Regions from separate parts of the Chitinimonas koreensis genome, predicted to be linked through region 3. Evidence: predicted binding sites of a transcription regulator. Region 3 holds the regulator's gene; each other region holds the start of a gene.
What was found. Region 3 encodes FNR, which switches genes on or off when oxygen is low (the NO sensors DNR and NnrR bind a similar motif). Its sites were predicted from a motif close to TTGATNNNNATCAA; they were not measured.
Positions count from the first base shown of each region.

Region 1: H9L41_RS14785 (hemerythrin domain-containing protein) is a predicted target of FNR. The motif match lies at 4,474-4,487, and genes of this name have one in related genera.
Region 2: ccoN (cytochrome-c oxidase, cbb3-type subunit I) is a predicted target of FNR. The motif match lies at 4,472-4,485, and genes of this name have one in related genera.

Region 1 covers NZ_CP060704.1:3,573,080-3,579,061, forward strand. Annotated here, with positions in the region: gene H9L41_RS14760 (putative zinc-binding protein) at 1-9, opposite strand, end outside; gene ubiT (ubiquinone anaerobic biosynthesis accessory factor UbiT) at 26-436, opposite strand; gene H9L41_RS14770 (U32 family peptidase) at 433-1,323, opposite strand; gene ubiU (ubiquinone anaerobic biosynthesis protein UbiU) at 1,314-2,327, opposite strand; gene H9L41_RS14780 (hypothetical protein) at 2,677-3,936, opposite strand; gene H9L41_RS14785 (hemerythrin domain-containing protein) at 3,933-4,373, opposite strand; gene H9L41_RS14790 (YitT family protein) at 4,564-5,175, shown strand; gene H9L41_RS14795 (response regulator) at 5,196-5,864, opposite strand; gene H9L41_RS14800 (type IV pili methyl-accepting chemotaxis transducer N-terminal domain-containing protein) at 5,881-5,982, opposite strand, start outside.
Region 2 covers NZ_CP060704.1:1,634,793-1,640,774, forward strand. Annotated here, with positions in the region: gene H9L41_RS07060 (hypothetical protein) at 1-29, shown strand, start outside; gene H9L41_RS07065 (M14 family metallopeptidase) at 152-1,300, opposite strand; gene H9L41_RS07070 (YchJ family protein) at 1,377-1,778, opposite strand; gene H9L41_RS07075 (cupin domain-containing protein) at 1,815-2,936, opposite strand; gene H9L41_RS07080 (peroxiredoxin) at 3,053-3,523, shown strand; gene H9L41_RS07085 (FKBP-type peptidyl-prolyl cis-trans isomerase) at 3,552-4,037, shown strand; gene ccoN (cytochrome-c oxidase, cbb3-type subunit I) at 4,701-5,982, shown strand, end outside.
Region 3 covers NZ_CP060704.1:2,947,525-2,953,506, reverse strand. Annotated here, with positions in the region: gene H9L41_RS12355 (LysR family transcriptional regulator) at 1-369, opposite strand, end outside; gene H9L41_RS12350 (hypothetical protein) at 397-555, shown strand; gene H9L41_RS12345 (hypothetical protein) at 641-934, shown strand; gene fnr (fumarate/nitrate reduction transcriptional regulator Fnr) at 995-1,726, opposite strand; gene hemN (oxygen-independent coproporphyrinogen III oxidase) at 1,817-3,223, shown strand; gene H9L41_RS12330 (sulfite exporter TauE/SafE family protein) at 3,483-4,178, shown strand; gene H9L41_RS12325 (DUF7931 domain-containing protein) at 4,175-4,642, shown strand; gene H9L41_RS12320 (hypothetical protein) at 4,857-5,117, shown strand; gene aroC (chorismate synthase) at 5,289-5,982, opposite strand, start outside.

The DNA of each region.
Region 1 (5,982 bases), 630 kb from region 3:
CGGATTCATGGCGGTCTCCGGCGGTTCAGGGCATCAGCCAGGCCGGCCGCTCGGCGGCGTCCAGCCAGTTCTTCACGATCAGTCCCAGCTCGGTGTCGCCGCCGATCCGTAGCCGGCGCTGGAAGAACAGCGTGTCGGCGTCGGTCTCGCCGCGCAGCAGGCCGAGGAAGTCGGCCGCCTCGGCGCCGAGCTCGAGATCGGCCGCGCCGCCGCCCCAGTCGGGCCGGAAGGCGCCGCCGCGGCAGCGGAACGGAATGCGCAGGCCGAGGCCGGTCAGCTCGATGGCGAAGCGGCGGCCGTCGAGCTCGGCCGGCGGCCGCAGCCAGCCGAGCCGGTGCGCCAGCGCGAGGCCGGCGGCGAAATGCAGCGACAGAACAGGCGGCGGCAGGCGGCGGCCCAACCGGACCAGCGCGGCGGGCGGACGGGGCAGCTTCATGCGGCCTCCTGCCAGGCGATGCCGGCGCGGCCGTGCCAGTAGCCGTTGCAGCGGCCGATGCCGGGCGGCGGCGACACCGTCCCGGCCGGTTCGCCGCGGCGCACCCGGTCGAGCGCGGCCACCGCCTCCAGCGTGCACTGCGACTGGGGGCTGACGCGCCAGACCGCGACGCCCAAGGCGGCCAGCTCGGCGGCCTGGGCCAGCAGGTCGAGGCATTGCGCCGACTGGGTCTGGATGCCGTTGATGGCCAGGAATTCGCCGGCCTCCTGGGTGCGCAGGTCGAGCCCGTCCGGGTAGTCGATGCAGCGGAAGCCGCATTCGTCCTTGCGCAGGTGGAAGTGGCGAGCGGTGAAGCAGCGCGCCGAGAAGGCCAGCGGCATGCGGCCCCACACCATCGCCTCGGCCTCCAGCCCGGCCGGCTTCTCGGCCAGCAGCGCGGCCAGTCCGGCGCGATCGAGTTCCAGCGGCGCGACGAAGCGGATGGCGCCCTGCCCGGCCAGCCAGGCCAGCGTGGCGCCGTGATAGGCGTTCAGGTGCGGGCCGGCGACGAAGGGCCGGCCGCCGAGCGCGCGGATCGCGCCGACCTCGCCGACCTCGACCGGATAGTCGGCCTGGGCTGCCAGCCGGCGGATCTGGCCGATCTCGGCAACCGATTCGACCAGGGTCGGGCTGGACAGCAGCACGGTCTTGCCGGCGGCGCGCAGGTCGCCGGCCAGCGCCAGCCAGTCGGCCGGCCGCAGCTCGTGGCGGCGGCTGCACACGGTCTCGCCGAGGTAGACGATGTCGGCCGCGCTCCGCGCCGCGGCGGCATAGAAATCGAGCACCGCCTGGCGGGGCCAGTAGTACAGCAGCGGGCCGAGCGCGATCCTGCAGGCGGTCATTTCCATGGTCGGTCGAACGCTCCCTGGGTGGTTTGCGAACCTTCGGCATGGCGCGCCAGGCGGGCCTGCCAGTCGGGCTTGACGGCATAGCGGGCCGGCGCGAGATGGGCGGCATCGAGCGCCGCGCGCAGCGTCGCCACCACCTGGGCCACATAGGCCGGGCTGCGCTGGCGGCCTTCGATCTTGATCGCGCGCACGCCCATCTCGGCCAGCCGCGGCAGCAGCGCCAGCGCGTTGAGGCTGGTCGGCTCCTCCAGCGCGTGGTCGGCCCGGCCTTCCACTTCGAAGCGGCCCTTGCACAGCGTCGGGTAGGAGGCCGGCTCGCCGGGCGCGTAGCGGTCGATCAGGATGCCGCTGAGCCGCGCGTCGAGCCGGCCGTCGCGCTCGTGCCAGCGCACCGCGTGGGCCGGCGAGCAGACGCCCTTGTTGTTGGGCGAATCGCCGGTGGCGAAGCTGGACAGCAGGCAGCGGCCCTCGGCCATCACGCACAGGCTGCCGAAGCCGAACACCTCGATCTCGACCTGGGTCTGCCGCGCCAGCCGGTCGACCTCCTGCAGCGTCAGCACGCGCGGCAGCACCACCCGGCGGATGCCGAACTGCTCGCGCATCAGCTCGATCGCATCGGCATGGGTGGCCGAGCCCTGCACCGACAGGTGCAGCCGCAGCTCGGGATAGCGCTCGCGGGCGTAGACCAGCAGGCCGGGGTCGGCCAGGATCACCGCGTCGGCGCCCAGATCGTGGGCGGCGTCGACCGCGGCGCGCCACTCATGGGTGCGGCCCGGCTGCGGGAAGGTATTGATGGCGAACAGCACCTTGCGGCCGAGCTTGCGGGCCAGCGCCACGCCGCTGCGGATGTCGGCCTCGCTGAAGTTGAGCCCGGCGAAGTTGCGCGCATTGGTGGCATTGCGCAGGCCGAGGTAGACCGCGTCGGCGCCGGCCTCGAAGGCCGCCTTGAGCGCCGCCAGGCTGCCGGCCGGGGCCACCAGTTCCATGGGTTGTGAGGTGTGCATGGCGGGCAGTCTAGGCAGGCGGCCGGCAGGCGGCCTTGTCCTGGGTCAAGGCTTGGCGAAGGGTACGATTGGCAGGAAAAATGGGGCAAACCGGACTGGCATTCAACCGCCCGGGCCTGGAGGCAGAAAGCAGATGACTCGTGGTTCGATGATTGGAATCCAAACCGCAGGCGTATGAGATGGCGCTGTCTCCCCCTCTCCTCCCGGGAGAGGGCCGGGGTGAGGGAGCGCCGGTCGAATCAATCACTGACAGCGCTATGCTGAACCGCCGCTCCCTCACCCTGCCCTCTCCCGGGGGAGAGGGTGGTGCAGTGAAACCTCGGCCAACGCATCAACCTCGACTGGCGCATCAACCTCGCGGCCGCAAGCGCACGAATTGCCCCAGCACGTGCAACAACATGCCGCCCAGCAAACCCTGCGAAACCGCGAAGGCGATCCCCGCCGGCCCGGCCAGCCGATCGGGCGCCAGCGGCAACGCCAGCAAGCCCGCCCACGCCAGCAGCACCAAACCCACCTGCACACGCTGCACCGCCGGCGGCAGCAAGGCCTGCATCGGCGGCACCCGCACCCGCGCCGGCAGGCGCTTGCGCAGGTGCAGCCAGGCCAGGAAGGGAATGATCTTGCCCAGCATGGCGTTGACCGGCAGCACGCCGCCGCCGACCAGGGCCAGCACGCCGATCCACCACGGCAACGGCCAGGCCGCCGGCAGCCACGGCGCGGCCAGGCCCAGCAGCGCGGCGGCCAGCCAGGAAAACGCCGCGGCCAGCCACAGCGGCCAGGCCGGGTCGTGGCGCCGCCGCGCAGCGAGCACTGCGTAGCAACCGATCGCGGCCAATGCGGCCAGGGCCAGCAGCGCCAGCGGGCGCCACGGCAGAAGCTGGCCGGCCAGCTCGGCGAACCCGGCCAGCAGCGGCAGCCAGACCGCCCACGGCAGCAACCGCTCGAACACGGCCGACGGCCGCGGCGCCTGCCAGAACATCGGCAGCACGGTGGCCGCCACGCCGGCCAGCAATACCGCTAGCCAGCCGCCCAGGCCCCAGGCCAGGTGCAGGTCGAGCAGCGTGGCCAGCGGCAGCGCCCAGCCATAGCCGAACACGCCGGCCAGCGCCGCGCCCAGCGCCAGCGTGGCCGCCAGCGCCCAGCCGACGCGGCGCAGCACCCGGGTGCTGGGATTGACCACCGCCACCCGCCGGCCGGCGATCGCCAGCAACAGCGCCACCGTGCCGAGCCCGGCCAGCGCCACGCCGCCGGCGAGGCTGAAGCCGCGCGGATCGCCGCCGATGAAGCCCCAAGCTAGGCCGGCCGCGGTCGCAATGCAGCACGGCGCCACCAGCGGCGAGACATGGCGCGCGGCCGGCACCGGCACGCCGGCCAGCACCGGCAGCAGCTGGAACAGCGCGCCGAGCATCACCGGCAGCAGCATGCCGACCGCGACGACATGCACCAGCGCCAGGCTCAGCGGCGCGAAGCGGTGCGGCAACCCCTCGACCGGGCCGAAGGCCAGCAGCAGGCCGGCCGCGATCCCGACCCACGGCGCCGGCAACAGGCAGCCGAACACCACGCTGGGCGCCGGCGCCAGCTCGAAGTCGAGATTGGCCGGCGCACTCATGCCGGCTGGGCCGGCGCCGGCTCGGCCAGCAGCGCCGCCAGCCCCGGCACCCGCGCGCGGCACAGCGGGTAGAGCACGTTCTCTTCCTTCACGTTGTGCTGCTGCACCAGGATGAACAGGGTGTCGAGCTCGGCCTGCAGCGCCGCGGCGTCCTCCAGCAGCAGGATGCTGCGGCAGTTCTCCAGCAGGTCGCGCATGGCTTCGTGCTCTTCGCGCATCACCGCGGTCGGGCCGTGCACGATGCCGGTGGCCTGCTCGAAGGCCGGGAACAGCCGTTCCTCCTCCAGCTCGAAATGGCCGAGCATGGCCTGCTCGGCCTCATGGAAGTGGTCGCGCGCGGCCGGCCAGTCGGCCCGGCGGGCGGCGGCCTCGACCCGTTCCAGCAGGTCGTCGCAGGTATGGTGCTCGTGGATCAGGCGGGCGATGGCATCGGTCATGGCGCGGATTCCGGGTAGGGACGAGGACGCCATGCTAGGCCTCGGCCCAGGCGCTCCGCCTTGACGGCGGGCAAGCGCCGCGGCGACGGCCGCGGCCGGCTTGATCCGCGTCAAGCTTCGGCCGGATCGGCCGCGGCGGCCCGCGCCGGCCCGCCATAATGGCGGCGCCCCCTCCTCCGCCGGACCCGCCATGACCACCGCCGCCGCCACCGCTTCCCATGCCTGGTTCGAAGACCTGCAGGCGCTGCTGATCGGCGGCCTGTTCGTGGCCGTGTCGGTGCTGCTGCTGCGCGAGGCCGGCCTGTTGACCGGCGGCACCGCCGGGCTGGCCTTCCTCGGCCACTACCTGAGCGGGCAGCCGTTCGGCGCGGTGTTCTTCGCGCTCAACCTGCCCTGCTACCTGTTCGCCTGGCGCGCCATGGGGCCGGTGTTCACGGTCAAGACCTTCGCCGCGGTGAGCCTCCTGTCGGTCTACAGCGAGTGGCTGCCGCGCTTCATCCGGCTGGACGGGCTCGACCCGGCCTTCGCCGCCGTGCTGGCCGGGCTCCTGGCCGGCACCGGCCTCTTGATCCTGGTGCGCCACCGCGCCAGCCTCGGCGGCATAGGGGTGCTGGCGCTCTACCTGCAGGACAAGCGCGGCTGGCGCGCCGGCCAGCTGCAGATGGCGGCCGACGGCCTGATCCTGTGCGGCGCCTTGCTGGCGCTCGACGGCCGCCGCGTGCTGCTGTCGGTGCTCGGCGCCGCGGCGATGAACCTGGTGATCGCCGTCAACCACCGGCCCGGCCGCTATACGGCGATCTAGGCGGCGATCCAGCTAGCGATCTAGGCCGCGCCGTCGCCGATGCCGTGCTCGACGGCATACACCGCCACCTGCACCCGGCTGGTCAGGTTCAGCTTCTTGAGAATGTTCTGGACGTGGATCTTGACCGTGCTCTCGGCCACGTCGAGTCGGCGGGCGATCTGCTTGTTGCTCTCGCCGCGCGCCAGGCACTGCACGATCTCGCGTTCGCGCGCAGTCAGCCGGTCGCGCTCGGCGGCGGGGCCGGCGCCGGCCGCCGGCCCCGCCGGCTGGGCGCGGAACTGGGCCACCAGCTTGGCCGTCATGCTGTCGGCGATCACCGGCTCGCCGCGGTGCACGCGCCGCACCGCGGCGACCAGCGCCTCGGCCTCGATGCTCTTGATCAGGTAGCCGCGCGCGCCGCTGCGCAGCGCCTGGCCCAGCTCGTCGGCGTCCTCCGACACGGTCAGGATCAGCACGGCGGCGTCGGGCAGGTCCTGCACCAGGAGCTGCAGCGTCTCCAGGCCCGACAGGCCGGGCATGTTGAGGTCGAGCAGGATCACGTCGGGCGCGAATTCCTTGGCGCGCTTGACGCCCTCCACGCCGTCGGCCGCCTCGGCCACGATCTCCAGGTCGGTCTCGCGCTGCAGCAGCTGGCGCACGCCGGAGCGGAACAGGCTGTGGTCGTCGATCAGCAGGATGCGGATGGTCATGATCTTTCCCAGAGGTTCAGGCGACTTGGCGTTCGGATTGCGGCAGCACCAGCCGGACGCTGGCGCCGGCGCCGGGCCGCGCGTCGAGCTCCAGCACGGCATGCAGCCGCGCCGCGCG
Region 2 (5,982 bases), 1.3 Mb from region 3:
GCGCCGACCAAGCGAAGGAACCCTGGTAGCAAGCGGCTGCAGCGGCCGGCTTGCCGGCCCGGCCGGCGGGCGGATCGATGCGGCCGGCGGGCGCGGATCGATAAATCCGGGCCGTCCTGGTGCCGGCCCGCGTACGTCCGCCCCGCGGCGTTCAGCGCAGCTTGCCCACCACCGCCAGGATCGCCTGCAGCACGCCGGCGCCGAGCTTCTTCGAGCGCTCGCCGCTCCAGCCGTACTCTTCGTCGGGCAAATTCGCGTTGTCCTTGAACGGCATCTCGATCGTATAGGCCAGGCAGTCGAACTGCTGGCCGACCCAGTTGGTCGCCAGCGTCAGGTTGGCCTGGCCCGGCGCGTCGCGGTCGTAGCCGACCTCGTCCTGGAAATCGGGGCTGCTGGCGATCCAGGCCGCCTTGAAGGCGTCTTCCAGCGCGGCGATGCGCTCGTTGTAGCCGGGGTTGCCCTCGCAGCCGGCGACGAAGTTGTACGGCCGCGCCTCGTCGCCGTGGGCGTCGAGGAACAGGTCGACGCCGGTCTCCAGCATCTTCTGCCGCACCAGGAAGACCTCGGGCGAACGCTCGAGCGTCGGCTCCTGCCATTCGCGGTTCAGGTTGGCGCCGGCCGCGTTGGTGCGCAGGTTGCCGCGCACCGCGCCGTCCGGGTTCATGTTCGGCACCACATGGAAGATGCAGCGATCCAGCAGCACCCGGCTGACCGGGTCGTCGCCGTCCAAGAGGCGCTCGAGGAAGCCCTCGACGAACCACTCGGCCATGGTCTCGCCCGGATGCTGGCGGGCGATCAGCCAGACCTTCTTCTTCCGCTCGACCGGCGTCGCGCCGTCCTCGTCGGTGATGCGCAACAGCGTCATGTCGCGGCCGTCGAGCGTGTTGCCCAGGTGCTCGACCTCGACCTTGTCCGATTCGGTGGCGAAGCCGATCAGGTCGAGGTGGCGCTCGTAGGAATAGGGCTCGAAGTAGGCGAAGTAGACGCTCTGGGCGACCGGCGTCAGGCTGGCCGTCATCACCTGGCCGTCGAAGGCCGAGTCGATGCGGAACCAGTGGTGGCGGTCGTAGCTGGCCACCACGCGGTAGCCGTTCCAGTCCGGGTAGGCGCTCTGGCCGGCGTTGAGGAAGCGCAGCGTCAGCGGCAGGCCGGCCGCGCCCTGCAGGCGGAAGTGGAACCACTGGGCGAAGGCGCTGGCGTTGTCGGCCTTGATGCGCAGCTGGACGTCGCGGTGGTCGGCCAGGCTGACGACCTCGATGCTGCCGGAGTCGAACTGGGTGCTGATGGTGAGCTGGGACATGTGCTTCCTCGTGGGATGAGCGGCCGGCACGGCCATGATGGTGGGGCGGGCGCGGTCCGGACCGGACCGCGGGCGGTCACTCGTCGACCAGCCCGTCGAGATAGACCCAGCGGCCCTTGAAGCGCACGAAGCGGCTCTTCTCGGCCAGCTTGGCGGCGCGGCCGCCGATCTTGTAGCGGGCGACGAACTCGACCGTTCCCTCGTCGTCGTCGGGGCCCCCGGCCTCGGTGGCGACGATGGCGAGGCCGACCCACTTGGCGGCGTCGCCGTCGAGATCGAGTTCGGCCGGGCGGGTGTCGGGGTGCCAGCTGTACAGCAGGTAGTCGGCCTTCTTCAGCACGTAGGCGGCGTAGCGCGAGCGCATCAGCGCCTCGGCGGTCGGCGGCTGCTGTTTTTCCATGTGGTACATGAAGCAGCAGTCCTTGTAGGGCTTGCCGCTCTGGCAGGGACAATCGGTCGGGAAGGCGTGTTTGGCCATTGTTCTATTCGTCGTGTGTGATGGGGGAGGGCGGCGTCATTCGCCGCCGGGGGCCAGGTAGCCGTATTCGTAGCAGGCGTAGAGCGCCTCGACCGCTTCGGCCGGATAGTCGGCCGGCGGCAGGCGGCGGCGGTTGGCCAGCTCGCGCAGCGCCGGCAGCGCGGCCGGCTCGGCGTCGAGCGTGTCGCCGTTGATGTAGACGCGGTCGCCGTCGAACAGCATCGCGCTCTTGAGATCGAGCGCCACGCCGTGGCGGGCCACTGCGGCGGCGAAATCGTCCTCGTCGAGTTCGTCGTCGGGCGAATCGTAGAACACGTGGGCCTTGGGCTCGCTGAAGTAGCGGCCGATGAAGTCGCGCACCTCGGCCTCGCCCCAGCGGATGCCGTTCAGCATCTGCGCCACCCGCGCCACGAAGTCGTCGGGCAGCCGGGCCGGTTCGGACACGGCGGCCAGGTCGGGGTCGGCATAGAGGCCGGGCAGCTCGATGCGGTCGCGCAGGTAGTCGAGGAAGGCGCCGCCGAGCTCCTGCGCGGTCGGCGCGCGGAAGCCGACCGACCAGGTCATGCCGGCCTCGAGCGCCACGCCCTCGTGGGCGTAGCGCGGCGGCAGGTAGAGCATGTCGCCGTGCTCGAGCTCCCATTCCTGCTCGGGCACGAAGCGCTCGAGGATCTTCAGCGGCGCGCCGTCGACCAGCTCGAGGTCGTCCTGTGACGAGATGCGCCAGCGCTTCCTGCCACCGACCTGCAGCAGGAACACGTCGTAGCTGTCGAAATGCGGGCCGACGCCGCCGCCGGCCGGCGCGTAGCTGATCATCAGGTCGTCCAGCCGCACTTGCGGGATGAAGTCGAAGCGGTACAGCAGCTCGGCGCAGAAGGCCTGGTGGTGGTTCATGTTCTGCACCAGCACGGTCCAGTCGCTGGCGGCCAGCTTCTTGAAGCGCGAGGGGCGGAACGGACCCGACTCGCACGACCACTTGCCGTTGCGAAGCTCGACCAGGCGCGATTCGACATCGTCGCGGCCGGCCAGCGCGACCAGCTCGTCGAGCCCGGGCAGCCAGTCGAATTGCGTCACCGCCTGGCGGATCAGCAGTGGTTTTTTTTGCCAGTAATCGGCCAGGAATTGCTCGGCCGTCAGATTGCCAAGGGGCGGATTGGGCATATGCGCTATATAGGGGAAGAGGTCAGCTGGCCCGAATTATCTCATCCGATGCCGGAGCCTGCAGCACGGCGGCCGGCAGCGGGTCCGACCGAGCCCAACCACCCGGAGGTGCATCTATGCTGGAACCCGGCCATCCCGCGCCCGACTTCGAGCTGCCCGACGCCGCGATGGACATGGTGAAGCTGTCCGACTACCGCGGCGCCAAGACGGTAGTGCTGTACTTCTATCATCGCGACGACGATCCGGGCTGTACCCGCGAGGCGATCGAGTTCTCCGACCTGGCCGACCGCTTCGAGCGCTCCAACACGGTGGTGCTCGGCGTGAGCCTCGACGATCCGTTCTGCCACGAGGCGTTCCGCGACAAGCACGGCCTCTTGGTGCGCCTGCTGTCCGATTCCGAAACCGACGTGTCGCGCCGCTATCACACGCTCAGGGAGCTGGAGCGCGACGGCGTGGTAAAATTCGGCACGATCCGCTCGACCTTCATCGTCGATCGCGCCGGCACCCTGCGGCACACGCTGTACAACGTCACGCCGCGCGGCCACGCCGCAGATGTACTCAAGCTCATTCAACAACTTGACGCCTAGCGCGGCGTCTCCCGAGGAATCCCCCAGCATGGAAATCGTCAAGAACACGGTCGTCTCGCTCCAGTACAAGATGTACGACTCGGAGGGCGAGCTGCTCGACCAGACCGAGGCCGACGAGCCCATGGTCTACCTGCACGGCGGCTACGACGGCATCTTCCCGGTGGTCGAGGAAGCGCTGCACGGCAAGAAGACCGGCGACTCGGTCGACGTGACGATGGAACCGGACGACGCCTTCGGCGAATACGACGCCGAGCTGGTCCGCATCGAGCCGCGCGACGTGTTCCCCGAGGAGATCGAGGTCGGCATGATGTTCGAGGCCGACGATCCGGAAAGCGGCGACGTGATGCTGTTCACCATCACCGAGATCGAAGACGGCAAGGTCGTGGTCGACGGCAACCACCCGCTGGCCGGCAAGCGCATCCGCTTCGCCGCCACCATCGACGAAGTGCGCCCGGCCTCGGCCGAGGAACTCGAACACGGCCACGTGCACGGCGAGCACGGCCACCATCACTGATCCGGCCGCGCCATTCCCGCCTCGGCGGCATCCTCGCGATGCCGCCGTCGTTTTTTCCGGGAGGGCGCGACGGGTCGATCGCCGCAGGCGCGCCGGGCCGTTCGGTCCCGGCGCCGCCGACGGCGGAACGCAGGCGGTTCGGCGCGCGATCGAGGCGCTGTCAACCGGGCTGGCGGATGCCGCGTTATAGCGGCCTTCGACAGCCGGAAACGGGCTGCTCCGGATACCGTCTTGTGCGGTTGGGAATCGTTCCCAGGATATATGCCGTTTTCCCGTATGCCAGTCTGGACGCGGCTTCCAGAGCAATTGCTCAATTGCCCGCAGTTCGGTCAGGCGCTAGAATTGCTGCTTTGCAGCAGACTCGATTCAAGAGCAAGAATTCGGCGCAGCCATGCGCGACGACCACCGGTTCCCGGTTTCGTTCGCAGACCTGGTTGACGCACATCAACAAGGGCCGCCGGCCGCCAGCGTAATCTCGGCACCGAGTGTTCTAGCCCGATCCTGTCCCGTTGCTATCGAACATTCGGCGCGCTGCCCGAGGGGGAGCGGTGTGTCACGGCTTCTTGCGACTTTTTGTCGCGGGAGGTGTGCGGCCTTTGAGCCGCTGCCTGCGGCATGCTGCGGGCCCAAAGCGGATTTTTTTGCGTTCTTCGGAGACTTCCCATGCAAGCCAACCCTGCGCTTGTCGAGCAGACCGGGGCGGAGACCTTCAACTACCGGGTGGTGCGGCAGTTCAGCATCATGACGGTGGTGTGGGGCATCGTCGGCATGCTGGTCGGCGTGATCATCGCCGCCCAGATGGCCTGGCCCGAGCTCAACTACGGCCCGTACTTCCACTTCGGCCGGCTGCGCCCGCTGCACACCAACGCGGTGATCTTCGCCTTCGGCGGCTGCGCGCTGTTCGCCACTTCCTACTACGTGGTCCAGCGCACCTGCGGCGTCCGGCTGATCTCGGACAAGCTGGCGGCCTTCACCTTCTGGGGCTGGCAGGTGGTGATCCTGCTGGCGGCCATCACGCTGCCCTTGGGCTACACCAGCGGCAAGGAATACGCCGAACTCGAATGGCCGATCGACATCCTGATCACCATCGTCTGGGTGGCCTATGCCGTGGTGTTCTTCGGCACCATCGCCAAGCGCAAGCAGAAGCACATCTACGTGGCCAACTGGTTCTACGGCGCCTTCATCCTGGCCGTCGCGCTGCTGCATATCGTCAACAGCATGGAAGTGCCGGTCAGCTTCTGGAAGTCGTACTCGGCCTACTCCGGCGCGGTCGACGCGATGGTGCAGTGGTGGTACGGCCACAACGCGGTGGGCTTCTTCCTGACCGCGGCCTTCCTCGGGATGATGTACTACTTCGTGCCCAAGCAGGCCGGCCGCCCGGTCTACTCCTACCGGCTCTCGGTGGTGCACTTCTGGGCGCTGGTGTTCACCTATATGTGGGCCGGCCCGCACCATCTGCACTACACCGCGCTGCCGGACTGGACCCAGTCGCTGGGCATGGTGTTCTCGCTGATCCTGCTGGCGCCGAGCTGGGGCGGCATGATCAACGGCATCATGACCCTGTCGGGCGCCTGGCATAAGCTGCGCACCGATCCGATCCTGAAGTTCCTGGTGACCGCGCTGTCGTTCTACGGCATGTCGACCTTCGAAGGTCCGATGATGTCGATCAAGACCGTCAACGCGCTGTCGCACTACACCGACTGGACCATCGGCCACGTGCACTCGGGTGCGCTGGGCTGGGTGGCGATGATCTCGATCGGCTCGATCTACTACCTGATCCCGCGCCTGTTCAACCGCGAGAAGATGTACTCGGTGCCGCTGATCGAGGCGCACTTCTGGATCGCCACGCTGGGCGTGGTGCTCTACATCGCCGCGATGTGGATCGCCGGCGTGACCCAGGGCCTGATGTGGCGCGCCACCAACCCGGACGGCACGCTGACCTACG
Region 3 (5,982 bases):
CCGGGTCTCGCCGCCGATGCCGTCGAAGGCCGCGACCGAGCCGAGCAGGGCGCCGAAATCGACCAGGTCGCCGACCGCGATGCGCAGCTCGGGCTCCCAGCCGGTGGCGACGCGCTTGACGCGCGCCTCGAGCGCGGCGGCGGCGTCGAGCAGCGGGCGGCCTTCGCGCAACAGTTCCTGGCCGGCCGGCGTCAGCCGCGCACGGTGGCCGCTGCGGTCGAAGATCAGCACGTCGAGGTCCTGCTCGAGCTTCTGGATCGTGTAGGTGATCGCGGACGGCACGCGGTGCAGCTCGGCCGCCGCAGCGGCGAAGCTGCCCTTGCGATCGATGGCGTCGAGTACGACCAGCGCATCCAGGGATAGACGCATGTCAGGAATTCCGAAGCGGGCAACTGCATGGCAGGCAAGGAATGTTACGTCTCGATTATGGGCGAGCGGCGCAGCTTTGCCGACCTGTATTTCGATTTTATTGAACTCGTGCTGCATCGCAGCATCCAATCGGGGCGTAGAGCCTTGATCGAAAAGGGCTTTGCCGCTGCCCCGGGCAGGCGTTAGGATCGCCCCACGACGTCGGCGTCAGACCGATCCCAGGTAGTCAATTCAGGGGTGCAGAGTGCAAAAAGACATGGAGACATTGCACATGAAGTTGAAGTCGATCCTGGTGCTGTGGCCGTCCTTCCTGGTGGCCGGCATCCTCAACAGCCTGTTCTTCACCTTGTTCGATCCGCTCGAACTGACCTTCCAGGGCGAGCCGCTGTTCGAAACTCGCGTCATGGCCTATTCGATCGGTTTCTTCGTCTGCTGGCTGTTCGCCGGCCTGTCGAGCGGGCTGACGCTGTTCTTCGAGCGCGATCGCGAGCAATTGAACCGTTACTGTCCGGTCGATTTCAGCAAGCCGCAGCAAGATCACGATCCAGGCACGCTGGCGCATTGAAGGTGCGGCAGGCGGACAAAAGGCGACCCTCGGGTCGCCTTTTTCGTGGCCGCGCGGAGTTCAGTTGCGGGCGCAGCCCGACAGCAGCTGCTTGAGCGCCGGCAGGTCGCGCAGGGTGATCTGCTTGCCCTGCACGGCGATCAGGCCGTCGGTCTGGAACTTGGAGAAGGTGCGGCTGACGGTTTCGAGCTTCATGCCGAGGAAGCTGCCGATCTCCTCGCGCGTCATGCGCAGGTGGAAGCCGCTGGACGAGAAGCCGCGCGCGCCGAGCCGCTGCGACAGGTTGAGCAGGAAGGCGGCCAGCCGTTCCTCGGCGCGCATATTGCCCAGCAGCAGCATCACGCCCTGGTCGCGCACGATCTCGCGGCTCATCAGCTTGTAGAAATGCCGCGTCAGCGCCGGGATGTCCTTGGACAGCGATTCGAGCTGCTCGAACGGCAGCTCGCACACCTCGCAGTCCTCCAGCGCGATCGCGGTGCAGGCATGGCGCTCGCCGCCGAGCGCGTCGAGCCCGATCAGCTCGCCCGACATGTGGAAGCCGGTGACCTGCTCGCGGCCGTCCTCCGACAGCACCACGGTCTTGAAGAAACCGGTGCGCACCGCGTAGAGCGAGCGGAACGGATCGTCGGTGCGGAACAGCGCCTCGCCGCGCTTGACCGGGATGCGCTGCTTGATGATCTGGTCGAGCTGCGACAGCTCGTCGTGCTCGAGGCCGATCGGCAGGCAGAGCTCGCGCAGGCTGCAGCCGGCGCAGATGTTCTTGAGTTCGTGGGCGGGGAACAGGGTGGTCATATGGCGTTCGGATGGATGGCTTGACCCAGGTCAACGCCGCAAGTTTGACGCCTCCCTAGACTGCGAACAAGCCAAGCCCGAGCCTGACCGATGCAGATCCCGTTCAACGACGACCCCACCGCGCTCGAATTCGACCCGGAACTGGTCCGTCGCCACGATGGGCCGGGACCGCGCTACACCTCGTATCCGACCGCCGACCGCTTCGTCGAGGAATTCGACGAAGCGCGCTACCGCTGTGCGGTCGACGCGCGGCGCATGGCCGGCGCCGGCCGGCCGCTGTCGCTCTACGTCCACCTGCCGTTCTGCGGCACCGCCTGCTATTACTGCGCCTGCAACAAGATCGTCACCGAGGACCGCGGCCAGGCCGACGCCTACCTCGACGCGCTCGAGCAGGAGATCGTCATGCAGGCCAGGCTGTTCGGCCGCGAGGCGCCGGTGACCCAGCTGCACCTCGGCGGCGGTACGCCGACCTTCCTCACCGACGCCCAGCTCGAGCGGCTGATGCGCATGCTGACCGTGGCCTTCTCGATCGCGCCCGATGCCGAGCGCTCGGTCGAGATCGATCCGCGCCAGCTCGGCGAGCACACGCTGGCACTGCTGGCCGGCCACGGTTTCAAGCGCATGAGCATCGGCGTGCAGGATCTCGACCCGGCCGTGCAGGCCGCCATCAACCGGGTGCAGCCGGCCGGCCAGACCGCCGCCGTGCTCGATGCCGGCCGCGCGCTCGGCTACCGCTCGATCAATCTCGACCTGATCTACGGCCTGCCGTTGCAGACGCCGGACAGCCTCGCCGTCACGCTGGAACAAGTAAAAGCCTGGCGGCCGGCACGCATCGCGCTGTACAGCTACGCCCATCTGCCCGAGCGCTTCAAGCCGCAGCGCCGCATCGACGCCACGGCCATGCCCTCGGCCGAGACCAAGCTCGCCATGCTGCGGCTGGCGGTCGAGACGCTGTTGGCGGCCGGCTATCTCTACATCGGCATGGACCATTTCGCGCTGCCCGACGACGAGCTGGCGGTCGCGCTGCGGCAGGGGCGGCTACACCGCAACTTCCAGGGCTATTCGACCCAGGCCGAGTGCGACCTGGTCGGGCTCGGCGTGTCGGCCATCGGCAAGGTCGGCGGCGTCTATGCCCAGAACCATCGCGTGCTGGACGACTACTACGATGCGGTCGGCCAGGGCCGGCTGCCGATCGCGCGCGGGCTGGCGCTCGGCGCCGACGACCTGCTGCGGCGCGCGGTGATCCAGGCGCTGCTGTGCCAGTCCGAGCTGGTGATCGAGCCGTTCGAGACCAGCTGGATGATCGACTTCCGCAGCTACTTCGTCGCCGAGTGGCCGCAGCTCGAAGCGCTGGCGCAGGACGGCCTGGTGGCGCTGGGGCCCGACCGCATCCGCGTGACCGCGCGCGGCCGCCTGCTGGCGCGGGTGGTGGCGATGTGCTTCGACCGCTACCTGCGCGAGACGCGGATGGCGGCGCGCTATTCGCGTGTGATCTGAAGGCATGTGAAACGTGAAAGGCTGTGAAATGTGAAATGTGAAATGTGAAACGTGAACCCCGCTCCTCTGCCGGCAGTGATCTTTCAAGCCTTGTACGAGGACTGCGCCGTGACGAATCGCGGCGATTGCCGCGCTTCCGTATCTTCTTCGCCCACCGGCGGCTCTGGCGGATGAGGAGCGGGGTTCACGTTTCACCTTTCACATTTCACGTTTCACAGCCTTGTTCACGTTTCACATGCCGTTCACGTAAGCTCGCGCGATGTTCGATCCCTTCGATTCTTCCTTCGCGCTCACCCTGCTCGGCTGGTGGCTGGCCGGCTTCCTCGGCGGCCTGCATTGCCTCGGCATGTGCGGCGGGCTGGCCGCCGCGCTGGGGCTCAACGCCGTGGCCGGCCGGCGCGTGGCGCTGCTGCTGGCGGCCAACCTCGGCCGGCTCGCTTCCTATGTGGCGATCGGCACCGTGCTCGGCGGCCTGGCCGGCGCGGTGGCCTGGCTGCCGGCCGCGGCGCGGCTGCAGACGCTGCTGTTCCTGTTGTCGCAGCTGCTGGTCATCCTGCTCGGCCTGTATCTCGCCGGCTGGTCGCCGCTGCTGGCGCGGCTCGAGCGCATCGGCGGCACGCTGTGGCGCCGCCTGCAGCCGCGCTTCGCCGCCTTGCTGCCGCTGCGCAGCCTGCCGGCCGCCTTCGCCGCCGGCGGGCTGTGGGGCTGGCTGCCCTGCGGCCTGGTCTACACCGCCGCGACCGGCGCGCTGGCCGGCGGTTCGGCCGCGCGCGGCGCGCTGGTGATGCTGGCCTTCGGCCTCGGCACGCTGCCGAATCTGCTGGCCATGGGCGCCGCCGCAGGCCAGCTGCGCCGCTTGCGCGACCGCCGCGGCATCCGGCTGGCGGCCGGTGGCCTGCTGGTAGCGCTGGCGCTGGCGGAACTCCTGCGCTGGGCGGCGCACCAAGTCGCGTGACTCCACTTCTTTTCGACACGCTCGAGCAATACCGCGCCCAGGTGCTCGTTGCCCTGGCCGGTGCCGAGCGCACGCTCGACTGGTTCGATCCCGACCTGGCCGGCAGCGGTGCCGAGGCGCCGGCCTGCGCTGAGGCGCTGCATGCGCAATTGGCCGGCAAGCAGCTGCGCCTGCGCCTGCTGCTGCACGACGAGGCCTGGTTCGTGCGCCATTGCCCGCGGCTGGCGGCGCTGATGCAGGTCTATGGTCACCTGTTCGAATTGCGTTTGACCGGCGAGGCCGATCGCGAGGCGGGCGAGCCCTTCCTGCTGACCGAACGGGCGGTGGTGCGCCGTTTCCACGCCGATTCGCCGCGCGGCGAGGCCGCCGGCCCCGGCCGTGCGCATGCGGCGTGCCGTCAGCGTTTCGGCGACCTATGGATGCAGGCGGTGCCGGCGGGAGCCGGGCGCCGACTATTCATCTGAGTCCTTTTCGTTTGACATCGGGTTTGTCGCGGCAATGCGTATCGGCGCGGCCTAGGCCGCCGTCATGTTGCGACGCAATTTGCCCCTAGTTTTTTCTTTGGAAGCTGCTAGAATTTTGCGGTCGGTCGTCATTGATACGTCAAAGGTTTTAAAAGCCCTCGATCAACGGTCGATTGCTTTGTTTTCTCTGTGAACTCACATCTAAAGGTAAATCATGCAAAAGTCCCTGCTCATCGCTGCCCTGCTGGCCCTGGGTCTGGCCGCTTGCGGCAAGAAGGAAGAGCCGGCCGCTGAAGCGCCCGCCGCTGCTCCGGCTGCTGAAGCTCCTGCCGCCGCTCCGGCTGAAGCGCCTGCCGCTGCCCCGGCCGACGCCGCTGCCCCGGCCGCCGCTCCCGCCGACGCCGCTGCCGCTCCGGCTGCTCCGGCCGACGCCGCTGCTGCCCCGGCCGCTCCGGCCGAACAGCCGAAGCAGTAATTCGCTTCGAGCAGTGCGAAAAGCCGACCTCGGGTCGGCTTTTTGTTTTATTCGGACCGCTAATGCGCGTGCGCCGAATAAGCGAAAGGACGCCGTCAGGCGTCCTTTCCCATTGCGATGGCGCAGTGCAATAGCGGCTTATATGCGCTGCAGCGAAATATATATCCGGGCTTATCCGCCGATGCGTCCGGGGATGCGCGGCGTATCGACGCGCACGTCGGCGTTCTGGGCGCGGTGGCGCAGCGCGTGGTCGATCAGCACCAGCGCCAGCATGGCCTCGGCGATCGGCGTGGCGCGGATGCCGACGCAGGGGTCGTGGCGGCCGGTGGTCTGCATCAGGACCGGATTGCCCTGCTTGTCGATCGAGTTGCGCTCTTGCGGAATGCTCGAGGTCGGCTTGATCGCAATGCTCACGCGCAAGTCCTGGCCGGTCGAGATGCCGCCGAGCACGCCGCCTGCGTGGTTGCTGGCGAAGCCTTCGGGCGTGAGTTCGTCGCCGTGCACGCTGCCGCGCTGGGCGACCACGCCGAAGCCGTCGCCGATCTCGACGCCCTTGACCGCGTTGATGCTCATCATCGCGTAGGCGATGTCGGCGTCGAGCCGGTCGTAGACCGGTTCGCCCCAGCCGACCGGCACGTTCTCGGCCACCACCTCGATGCGCGCGCCGATCGAGTCGCGCTCGGCGCGGATCTGGTCCATGTGGGCTTCGAGCTGCGGCACGATCTCGTCGTTCGGGGCGAAGAAGGCGTTCTCGCCGACGTGGCGCCAATCCTTGAACGGGATGGCGATCTCGCCGAGCTGGCTCATGTAGCCGCGGATCTCGATGCCGAACTTCTCGCGCAGCCATTTCTTGGCGATGGCGCCG